DNA from 3 places in the Paenibacillus sp. UMB4589-SE434 genome. Region 2 is predicted to be linked to each of the others. Evidence: riboswitches for the same ligand, from Rfam matches in the RefSeq annotation. Region 2 holds a riboswitch; each other region holds the start of a gene.
What was found. Region 2 has a riboswitch for thiamine pyrophosphate ahead of QP775_RS11670 (ABC transporter substrate-binding protein). Riboswitches for the same ligand answer to the same signal wherever they lie in the genome.
Positions count from the first base shown of each region.

Region 1 (3,287 bases), on a different contig from region 2:
CGCGCGGTTGAACGCGCGCTTGATATATTAATGTGCTTTGCTGGGGAGAAGGATTTAAGTTTGACCGAGATTGCGGCTCGGATCGAGCTAAATAAGAGTACTGTTCATCGGCTGCTGGCTACGTTAGAGGAACGCGGCTTTATTCTGCGGAATAACGATAAGTTCCGACTGGGCTATAGCATCTGGGAGCTTGCAGCGAATCTGACGGAACTGGACGATCCAGCACAATTGCTGCTGCCAGAGATGGAACGATTGCGTGAACAACTGGGTGAGACGGTGAGCCTCTACGTTCGCGATGGGAATAACCGCATTCGTATTCAGGCCGTTCAAAGCAAGCAAGCGATTCGCCGTGTAGCGACTGTGGGTGCCCGTCTACCGTTGTATGTTGGTGCATCCAGTAAGGTGTTGTTGGCCTTCGCGGAGTCTGCTGAACGAGAAGCAGCTGTACAAGAGTCGACATGGCCGGATTCAATTGACCGCGATTCGTATTTGCACCAACTGGAAGAGGTGAGGCAGATGGGTTATGCGCTTAGCATCGAGGAGCGAGAGCCGGGGGCTGCTGCTGTATCGGTGCCGATCTTTGATCGGAATCATAAACTGACGGCAGCGTTATCCGTGTCAGGGCCAGTCAGCCGTATGTCGGTTGAGACGATGCGTGAGTATGCCCCGCAATTGATGGAAGCGGCTCAGCGTATGCAAACAATGATGAGGGCTATGACATAAAGTGGCATAAACGACTTCGAATGTGCCTTGCCAAATGCTTTAATTTCGTGTATCTTAAGATAGATTAAATCGTTAATTATTTCCAACCAATTTAATCATGCGTTACTAGGGGAGCCCCGAGCGTGGGCTGAGACAAGATCGCAACGAAGATCTTAAACCCTTTGCACCTGATCTGGATTATACCAGCGTAGGGAAGTAATCGGCACTTGATATGGATGCAGCGAGACTTGTGTGACTTGTCACCGCTTGTTGTATCTTGAGGCAGTTCGTTGACGCCATTCAAGCCGGTTCCTTCGGGGATCGGCTTTTCTATTTGTGATGACGGTAATGGTGTATGCGTCTGTTCTCATTGTCTTGTGTCTCTTTCACCTCTGAAATGAACGGATTTAGGCAAGATAGATCAACGTCCAGTTCTCATTAGGGCTACATCTATACTACCGCTCCTTTCACTTTCCCTGCCGCTCCACTTGCAACGTGTTGCCCGGTGCAAGTACCTGCATAATCCTCAGAACTGCACAGTCCGCATGAACTTTCAATATGGTTTGGAAAGTACAAGGAGGACTCATAATGTCAAATGTATACAAAAATACTCCTCATATGGATGCAGACGCTCGAGAGTGGTGCGCTCCTTTTCCGAATAGCACTAAGGTGTATACGGAAGGGTCGCGAACAGACATTCAGGTGCCTGAGCGCGAGATTAGACTCGCGGACACTGAGACACCTGACGGCATAGAGACTAACGAGCCGCTGCGTGTTTATGACACAAGCGGTCCTTACACAGACCCACAGTATGCAGTGGACATTCGTAAGGGAATACCTGTTATCAAGCATGACTGGATTACGGAGCGTGGAGATGTTGAGGCGTATCAGGGACGGGATGTCCGTCCTGAGGACAACGGATTCCGGACAACGGATGCTGTAAGAATTGCAGGTGCTGAGATATTTCCGGCAGAACGTCATGTGCCGCTTAGAGCAAAATCGGGGAGCAATGTGACACAGCTTCACTATGCGCGCCGCGGAGTTGTAACACCTGAGATGGAATTTGCAGCTATTCGAGAAGGCCTGTCGCCGGAATTTGTACGTGCGGAGATTGCATCGGGACGTGCGATACTGCCAGCTAATATTAATCACCCTGAGTGCGAGCCGATGATGATCGGACGGCATTTTCATGTCAAAATTAACGCCAATATCGGCAACTCCGCTGTTGCGTCTTCGATCGAGGAAGAAGTAGAGAAGATGACATGGGCCATTCGCTGGGGAGCCGATACCATTATGGACTTATCGACAGGGAAAAATATTCATACGACCCGGGAGTGGATTATTCGCAACAGTCCGGTTCCGGTTGGAACGGTGCCGATTTATCAAGCGCTGGAGAAGGTTAACGGCAAGGCAGAGGATTTGTCGTGGGAAGTATTCCGCGATACTTTAATCGAGCAGGCGGAGCAAGGGGTGGACTACTTTACGATTCACGCTGGCGTGCTGCTGCGGTACATTCCGATGACGGCTAAGCGTATGACCGGCATCGTGTCGCGTGGCGGCTCGATTATGGCCGCGTGGTGCTTGGCGCATCACAAGGAGAACTTTCTATATACTCATTTTGATGACATCTGCCAGATTATGAAACAGTATGATGTTGCATTTTCGTTAGGAGATGGTCTTCGTCCAGGCAGCATTTATGACGCTAATGATGAAGCACAATTTGCTGAGTTGAAGACGTTGGGCGAGTTGACGGAGATCGCATGGCAGCACGATGTCCAGGTGATGATTGAAGGGCCTGGTCACGTGCCAATGAATAAGATTAAGGAGAATATGGACCTTCAGCTGGAAATATGCAAAGAGGCGCCGTTCTATACGCTTGGCCCATTAACGACTGATATTGCCCCGGGCTATGACCATATTACATCCGCGATCGGTGCGGCGATGATCGGCTGGTTTGGCACTTCGATGTTGTGTTATGTGACACCGAAGGAACATCTTGGCTTGCCAAATAAGAATGATGTGCGCGAAGGTGTCATTACATACAAAATTGCGGCGCATGCAGCAGACCTTGCAAAAGGGCATCCGCGAGCGCAGCGGCGTGACGATGCGTTGTCGAAGGCACGCTTCGAATTCCGATGGCGTGATCAATTTAACTTGTCGCTGGACCCAGAACGCGCCATAGAGTTCCACGACGAGACATTGCCTGCGGAAGGCGCCAAGAGTGCCCATTTCTGCTCCATGTGCGGGCCAAAGTTCTGCAGCATGCGGATCACGCAGGATATTCGACAGTATGCGAAGGAGAACGGGCTGGAAGATGCTGAAGCCATCGAAGCAGGGATGCGGGATAAAGCTGAAGAATATCGAGCGGCCAGATAACAATGTAGAGAATATTAGAACAGCTCCCTTCTTACATAAGGGGGCTGTTGTTGTAATGGAGAGAATGGACAACGTAAACGTTTTGATGGAACTTGGGGAGCTGTGATTTGAAAAACTTAACACGGCGCCAGTAAACGGCAATTTTACAATTTTCTCGTTTTAAAATAAAAATACTAAAAAATTGAGGAAATATATCAAAAATCGTTGAT
Region 1 is NZ_JASOYK010000005.1:140,893-144,179, reverse strand. It holds gene QP775_RS18025 (IclR family transcriptional regulator) at 1-723, shown strand, start outside; TPP riboswitch at 821-934, shown strand; gene thiC (phosphomethylpyrimidine synthase ThiC) at 1,321-3,078, shown strand.
Region 1: another riboswitch for thiamine pyrophosphate. It lies ahead of thiC (phosphomethylpyrimidine synthase ThiC); the one in region 2 lies ahead of QP775_RS11670 (ABC transporter substrate-binding protein).

Region 2 (3,287 bases):
TCTGTTCACCTGTTGATTTAGTAAGAAGGTAACTGTGTAAGTAATGATTCAGCCTTATGATGAAGCAGGCAAGAAGTCATTCGTATATGCTTTGTCAATATCAATGGTCTTCTCCATCAACTTGTTGTCTACTAACCAAGTCATATAATTATCCCATACTTCTCGCTTCTGCTCGCCCCAACGTGGTGCATCATCCTTATATTTAGGACTTAGCCACTTCTGGCTGGCCTGCACAAGCTCTTTGTTGAGATCAGGCACTGCCTTCAGCAGCAGGTCTGCTGCTTCCTCTGGTTTATCAATTGCAAATTGATATCCTTTAGATACAGCGCTCATAAACGATTTTACCAGCTCCGGATCTTCTTGAATCGTCTGCTCATTTGTAGCGATGACCGGTGTGTAGTAATCCAACTTGTCCGAGAATTGATTGACATAGATCATATCAATCGGCTCACCGCGCAGCTCTGCTTCAATCCCCGTCCATGCATAGAATATCCATGCAAAATCGATATCTTTCTTTACCGCTGTAAAATAATCTGCGTTTCCCATATTTACATTTTTGACTTTATCATAATCCGCTTTCTCTTGCTGCATGATTGAACGAATAACAGCTTCTTCAACAGGTGAACCCCAGCCGCCATAAGTTTTGCCTTCAAAGTCTAGGGGTGTTTTGATATTTTTAGCCTTTGGTGCTGCAAAGCCAGATGTATTATGTTGAATAATAGCTGCCAAGGATACAATCGGCACACCCTGAAGGCGAGCCTGCGTGATGTTCTCTTGAACTGTTACGCCAAATGGCACTTCTCCTGATGCAACCATGGCATCCGATCCGCCAGATCCCGGCGGAATGATCTCTACATTTAAGCCCGCTTCCTGAAAGAAGCCCTTTTCTTTCGCTACATACAAACCTGTATGGTTCGTATTGGGCGTCCAGTCCAATACCATCTTAATGCTGCGCAGCTCCTTAGGTGAAGATGCAGCATCTTTGCCAGAGGTGCCATGATCCGCACCGCTGCTGTTAGTTCCTGCGCCACAAGCGGCTAGCATAGTGGTCATCATCATAATCAATGCCAGTATGAGTCCGCGCTTACGCGATGTTTGTTGCATGTCGTAACCCTCCTAATGTCCTCTAGCTGATCCTATTTTGCCCTTTTAGGGCAGTATGCAGCATCACCGATTCATTGAACGATCAAACTTTCAACTGTCACAGGGTATAACAATAGCGCCGTATCATATAGCGTATACTAAAAAACGCCCCAATATATTGGGGCGTTACCAGCTGCGTCTATAAGGATGGCGATAACATAAAGCAGCTTACTCGTAGCTGCAGGCAACAAGCGATAAATATCTCTAAGGTTGATGGATTAAACTTGATCACTGCGTTCCCCATTCAGGAGAGCATGACCAAGAACCTCTTAGAAATGTAGCTTCGCTCATTACGCTGACAAGCTTCACAGTGCTTCACTGTTAGTCTATACACCATCATACGTCTTACCTACGCTGGCATTACCCAGATCAGGTGAAAGGGTCGGTATCTTGTGGGATACAATCTCAGCCGGCCTTATTCCAGCTCCCCTAGCGTCCTATTCAATTCAAGCGGTGATGACACGACTTTTCACACGTAATTATAGACCTGACGTGTCTGAAAGTCCAGCATAATCCATAATTGATTCTATATGCTACGATAAAAAGGACGAAGCTGCTTAATTACACACTCTTCATTGGACAGGAGGAAATACCGATGAATAAACATGACAATCCATCTCAACGCCACAAGCTATCAGACATACGTCGCAGCACCGAGCAGCTTTGGGCAGGAGTTAAATATGATATTATGGCACGTGGTTACCGATACTATAAAGAGATAACGACTCAATTTGGTCAAGCGGAGAGTCTGGCCGACTACGAACAAATTAGAGTGGCTCTTTCGGATATTCAGCACCGTATTCCTTACTCGCAAGCAGGACTGCGAACATCGATGCAACATATGTGGGGTTATGTCAGCAAGAAGGTATCGCAGGAGGAACGTGCTCATTATGAGGCTCTAACACAAGGTTGGCAGCATATCCCGTATCGTGAGGCTCATTATTCAGCTTCTTACTTACCTGAAGCCTTTCTACCTGTGGTGCAGTGGCTAGCCCTCATCGCAGATCAGTATAAGGTTTCTTATTTGCAAAATACGTTTAAGTATGGATTCCTTGGGCGCACATCACAATAAATATGCATACTCTATCGTAAACCAATGCAGGTCATGATTATAGGAGTTTAGATTATTTGTTTTGTCTCAATCATCAGACGGAGCAGACAGGAGGGCAACATCTACGATGAAAGACGTCTTGATTGGCAGTACAGTGTCAGCGCTGTCTACAGGTTTAGGGGCCGTGCCCATCTTATTTATGAGGAACATGACACACCGCTGGCGTGATATTCTGCTGGCATATACGGCTGGAATTATGACCTCAGCCTCCATGATGAGCCTTATACCAGAGGCATTGGCCCACTCAAATGTACTTGTCCTTGCCATTGGTATTATGCTCGGATGCTTTACGCTGCTCTTGCTGGAAAGAGGCATACCGCACCTTGATCTTGAGAATTCAGGAGTTGTCCGACGCTCTGTAAATATCGACAAACGCTCTTTCCTGATCATAGCGGCGATCACGATGCACAACCTGCCGGAAGGTCTTTCCGTAGGTGTAAGTTATGCCAGCAGCAATGATACGCTGGGGCCACTAATTGCCTTTTCCATCGGCTTACAAAATGCCCCCGAAGGCTTTCTTGTCGCTTTATTTCTAGTAAATCAACAAGTTGGCCGATTAAAGGCACTCTTAATTGCCACGCTGACTGGTGCGGTTGAGATTGTGACGGGTCTGATCGGTTATCTGCTGAGCACAATCGTTAATAACATGGTGCCATATGGCTTGTCCTTCGCTGCAGGAGCAATGATGTTTATCGTTTATAAGGAGCTCATTCCAGAAAGCCATGGCGATGGACACCAGCGCTCCGCCACCGTATCGTTTTTGCTTGGTCTGATCACGATGGTCGCCTTAATCGAGTGGATATGATTTATTCTCATCGCTGGCAGTGATGGGCAGCTATTTTACAGGACTTAACGTTGTATACTCCAGCCATTTATCAATGTGTATTTTTAGGAACACTTTCTTACTGCCTATTATGCCGTAAGGGATGAATCGATAGGTATCGTACACTCCAACGTTTCTTTTTAAGATGTCATCCTTTAAGATCACATTTTGAAGTTCTTCATTTGAAATATTGAGGTATCTAGCCAGCTG
Region 2 is NZ_JASOYK010000002.1:329,946-333,232, reverse strand. It holds gene QP775_RS11670 (ABC transporter substrate-binding protein) at 55-1,104, opposite strand; TPP riboswitch at 1,472-1,584, opposite strand; gene QP775_RS11665 (DUF1722 domain-containing protein) at 1,739-2,215, shown strand; gene QP775_RS11660 (ZIP family metal transporter) at 2,322-3,059, shown strand; gene QP775_RS11655 (hypothetical protein) at 3,090-3,287, opposite strand, start outside.

Region 3 (3,287 bases), on a different contig from region 2:
CAGGTCGAAGACCAGACCAAGCTTGTTCCCACTCCGAATGCTCCAGCTCAGGAATGCAACGACACGCCTTTTCCATAAGCTTCATGACGGAACCGACTTCAACAATCTTGTCATAACGATTTGGATAAGAGGTTGCACCGATAAATATTCGTCCCCTACCCTTTGGAACAATGTATACACCATCTCCATACATCACACTAGACATGGTTAACTTGGACCGAACAACAGCCAATTCACCTTTCACTGGGTGGAGAGGAAGACTAATTCCACATTTATCAGTTAACATATTGCTATCCAATCCTGAACAGATCAGCACATGATCGCTGTACCAGCTGCCGGATCCAGTACGAACTCCTTGGATACGCCCATTTTCAATTAAGAAGTCAACCACCTGTTCATGTTCATGGAACTGGACACCTAGTTTTTTACTGGCTGTGAACAAAGCTTCCATCAATTTTATAGGAGATAGATGGCCTTCTTTAGGTAGCATATACACCCCCTCAATGGCGGAGTCGTGATAATAAGGCAGAGCTTGAAGCATCGAATTATCGATCCACTCCACCCCATAATTAATTCCATTTGGATGTGATTCGACTGCTTTGTGAAGCTGAAGACCAATTGCTGTACAGTCACTTCCTTTCATCACAGGAACATGAATCCCTCTCAAACGCAGTTCAAGATCGACTTGCGATAGTTCCCACAACTGTTCACTCCACCCTGGGAATAGATCATGACTAGTACAAGCAAATTGCGCGAGTTCATCATGTTGGATACGCTCTGCAACAGGAGCCAGCATCCCTGCTGCAGCCCTAGAAGCTCCTTCTCCGATCCGGTCCTTCTCCAATACAGTTACTTTCAGTCCATTTAATGCTGCCTCATAAGCGATCGCACAACCAATTACTCCCCCTCCTACAACAATCAAATCAGCATGATTTATGCTCATGGTTGAAGCTGCAAGTACAGATGCTGGCATGTGTATCACTCCTTTCAATGGTCATCATGGAATCTATAGTTACTCAATGAACAAGAGAATGCATGGCGTCTCTATAACGCCGCACCATATTCAAAGGTGATGATGCTTCCCATATTGGTGACATGACAGCAACTCCAGATGCCCCTGCGTTTATCACGCTTGTAACTCGCTCCGGTGTAATTCCACCAATAGCAATAATAGGAATATCACTCTGTTGCCTGCATGATATTAATCCCGCAAGCCCACGACCAGCCAAACCTTGCTTGCATGTTGTCTCGTAAATATGTCCGTACATCGCATAATCAGCGCCGCCCTCCGCACAAGACATGATCTCTGCCGGACTATGAACAGATACCCCTACTGTCAGCTGCGGATATAGTGGTCTAATTGTATAGACAGGTAAGCTGTGATACGCTAAATGGACACCTCTCACACCACAGGAAGCGGCCACATCCGCACGGTCGTTCACAATCCACTTATGCATGGGGATACCCTCTAATCTCGCTGTTTCTAGAACATTCCACATTTGAATGGCACTCCATTTTTTCTGTCGCAGATGAACAGCATCTACCTCGTGAGCAAATAACTTCACGGTCTGAACGATGACCTTCGCAGACACACCTTCAGGAGTAACAATATGAAGCCATGGCACAATCACACTATTCTCACCTCTTCTTTTACCCAAGTGTCAACACATGAACTAACACAAAAAAACCACTCTCACGTAGAGAGTGGTTGAAGATTGGCCTCATTCAGGTTCCTACTCCCAATCCAATTGGAAGTAACGAACACCTAGTGAAATCAGGTAGTTATTAGTTTGCACTAATACACTTCGAACGGGATATTTATCCAACTAAATATCATTAATTCGGAGTGTCACCATGATTCACTTGAAGAATTCCAATCCACACTTCCCTACGCTGGCATGATCCAGATCAGGTGCTAAGGGTCCGAAGCTTACGCTTCATCTCAGCCGATATACGGCCCCCCTAGTGATGGATAACTATGACAATAATTTGATTGCTACGCTAGTTTATCACGAAACTTATATTTTGGAAAGAGACATGCCCTCGCATGTCGTGGTCACACGTGGCAGTTATGAACAATACTTTACGTAATAGCCTCGCTTCACAGCTTCTCTAGAATTAGACAGCACCTCTTCCACAACAAGTGGTTTACATTTCTCCGGAAGGGCTATCTTAATCCCATCCCGCACGGTTCCATATAATAAATCCTTTCTTATTAACCGCGCACCACCAATAGCATAATTGTTGTACTTATAAGCACCCATTGGAAGATCCTGTACGAAAGCCAGCACACCAACATCGTTTATAGAATTGTTCCATTCCTCTTCTGATATAGTAGGAAACGTAAAATTGTATGCCGTACCTATCCGTTTCGAATAATAATTATGCCTGTTTATTCGATAGGCAAGCTCGTCCTGCACCTTATTCACAATCGTCGTGCGCCGAACGGATTCAAATAGGGTTCCATCCCTTAACAGGGGTAACGCTGTATGCTGCATAAGCTCTCGCTGATAACCTTTAATCCATAACTTCAACTTCGGTAAGTACACCGTAACATAATCGTCTAATGTGAAAGCATAAACGTAACCGTTTTGATCGGTGTAGGTAAAGGGGATTTTAGGAAGCCATACATGTTTTAAATGTGATTTCCCCGTACTATCAACATATTCCTCCTCTGTCCAGATATCGAGTCCATCATAGTTCACAATAGCTATTGCCGGGATATAAGACATAAGCATATCTTGGCTAATTCGATCATCCACAATATTAATATTTATGAAAAGCGTTTCCAAGAACGCTCTTAATGCAGCTTCCTTATTAATTGAAATTAGCTTCGGTGATTCGTAACCCATTTGCTTATCGATGTCAGTTGGATTTGCGTGGAGGCTTGTCGCCGCATCATCGACGGCAGTGTCTAGAAAATAATTATACGACTGTACGGTACGTAAGTGCCGTAACTGCTCCTCGGCCTGTAAACGATTATTCCAAAACCACGGAAAACTGATGGCTACCATAAGGAGAGCGAGCTTAATAATCTTCATTTCGAACCATTCCTCCAACTGAGACGTCAATTCGCTTCCATTCAGCAAATGAGGACGTCAGCCACTCCAACATAACATCATCTGCTGTTTGTTGCCGGTTATGAACGATTACTTGTACATAATCGCCTATCTTCAGCAGGTATCGGCGAGTTAATGCTTCTTTCGGTTCCGTATTATTCGGAAATAACACCTCCATAATGCCTGCTGTATTTGTAATTTCGTGGCGTACAAGGAATTCCTCGTGAA
Region 3 is NZ_JASOYK010000001.1:1,472,442-1,475,728, forward strand. It holds gene thiO (glycine oxidase ThiO) at 1-973, opposite strand, end outside; gene QP775_RS05910 (thiamine phosphate synthase) at 1,017-1,631, opposite strand; TPP riboswitch at 1,869-1,974, opposite strand; gene QP775_RS05915 (hypothetical protein) at 2,070-3,041, opposite strand; gene QP775_RS05920 (hypothetical protein) at 3,028-3,287, opposite strand, start outside.
Region 3: another riboswitch for thiamine pyrophosphate. It lies ahead of QP775_RS05910 (thiamine phosphate synthase); the one in region 2 lies ahead of QP775_RS11670 (ABC transporter substrate-binding protein).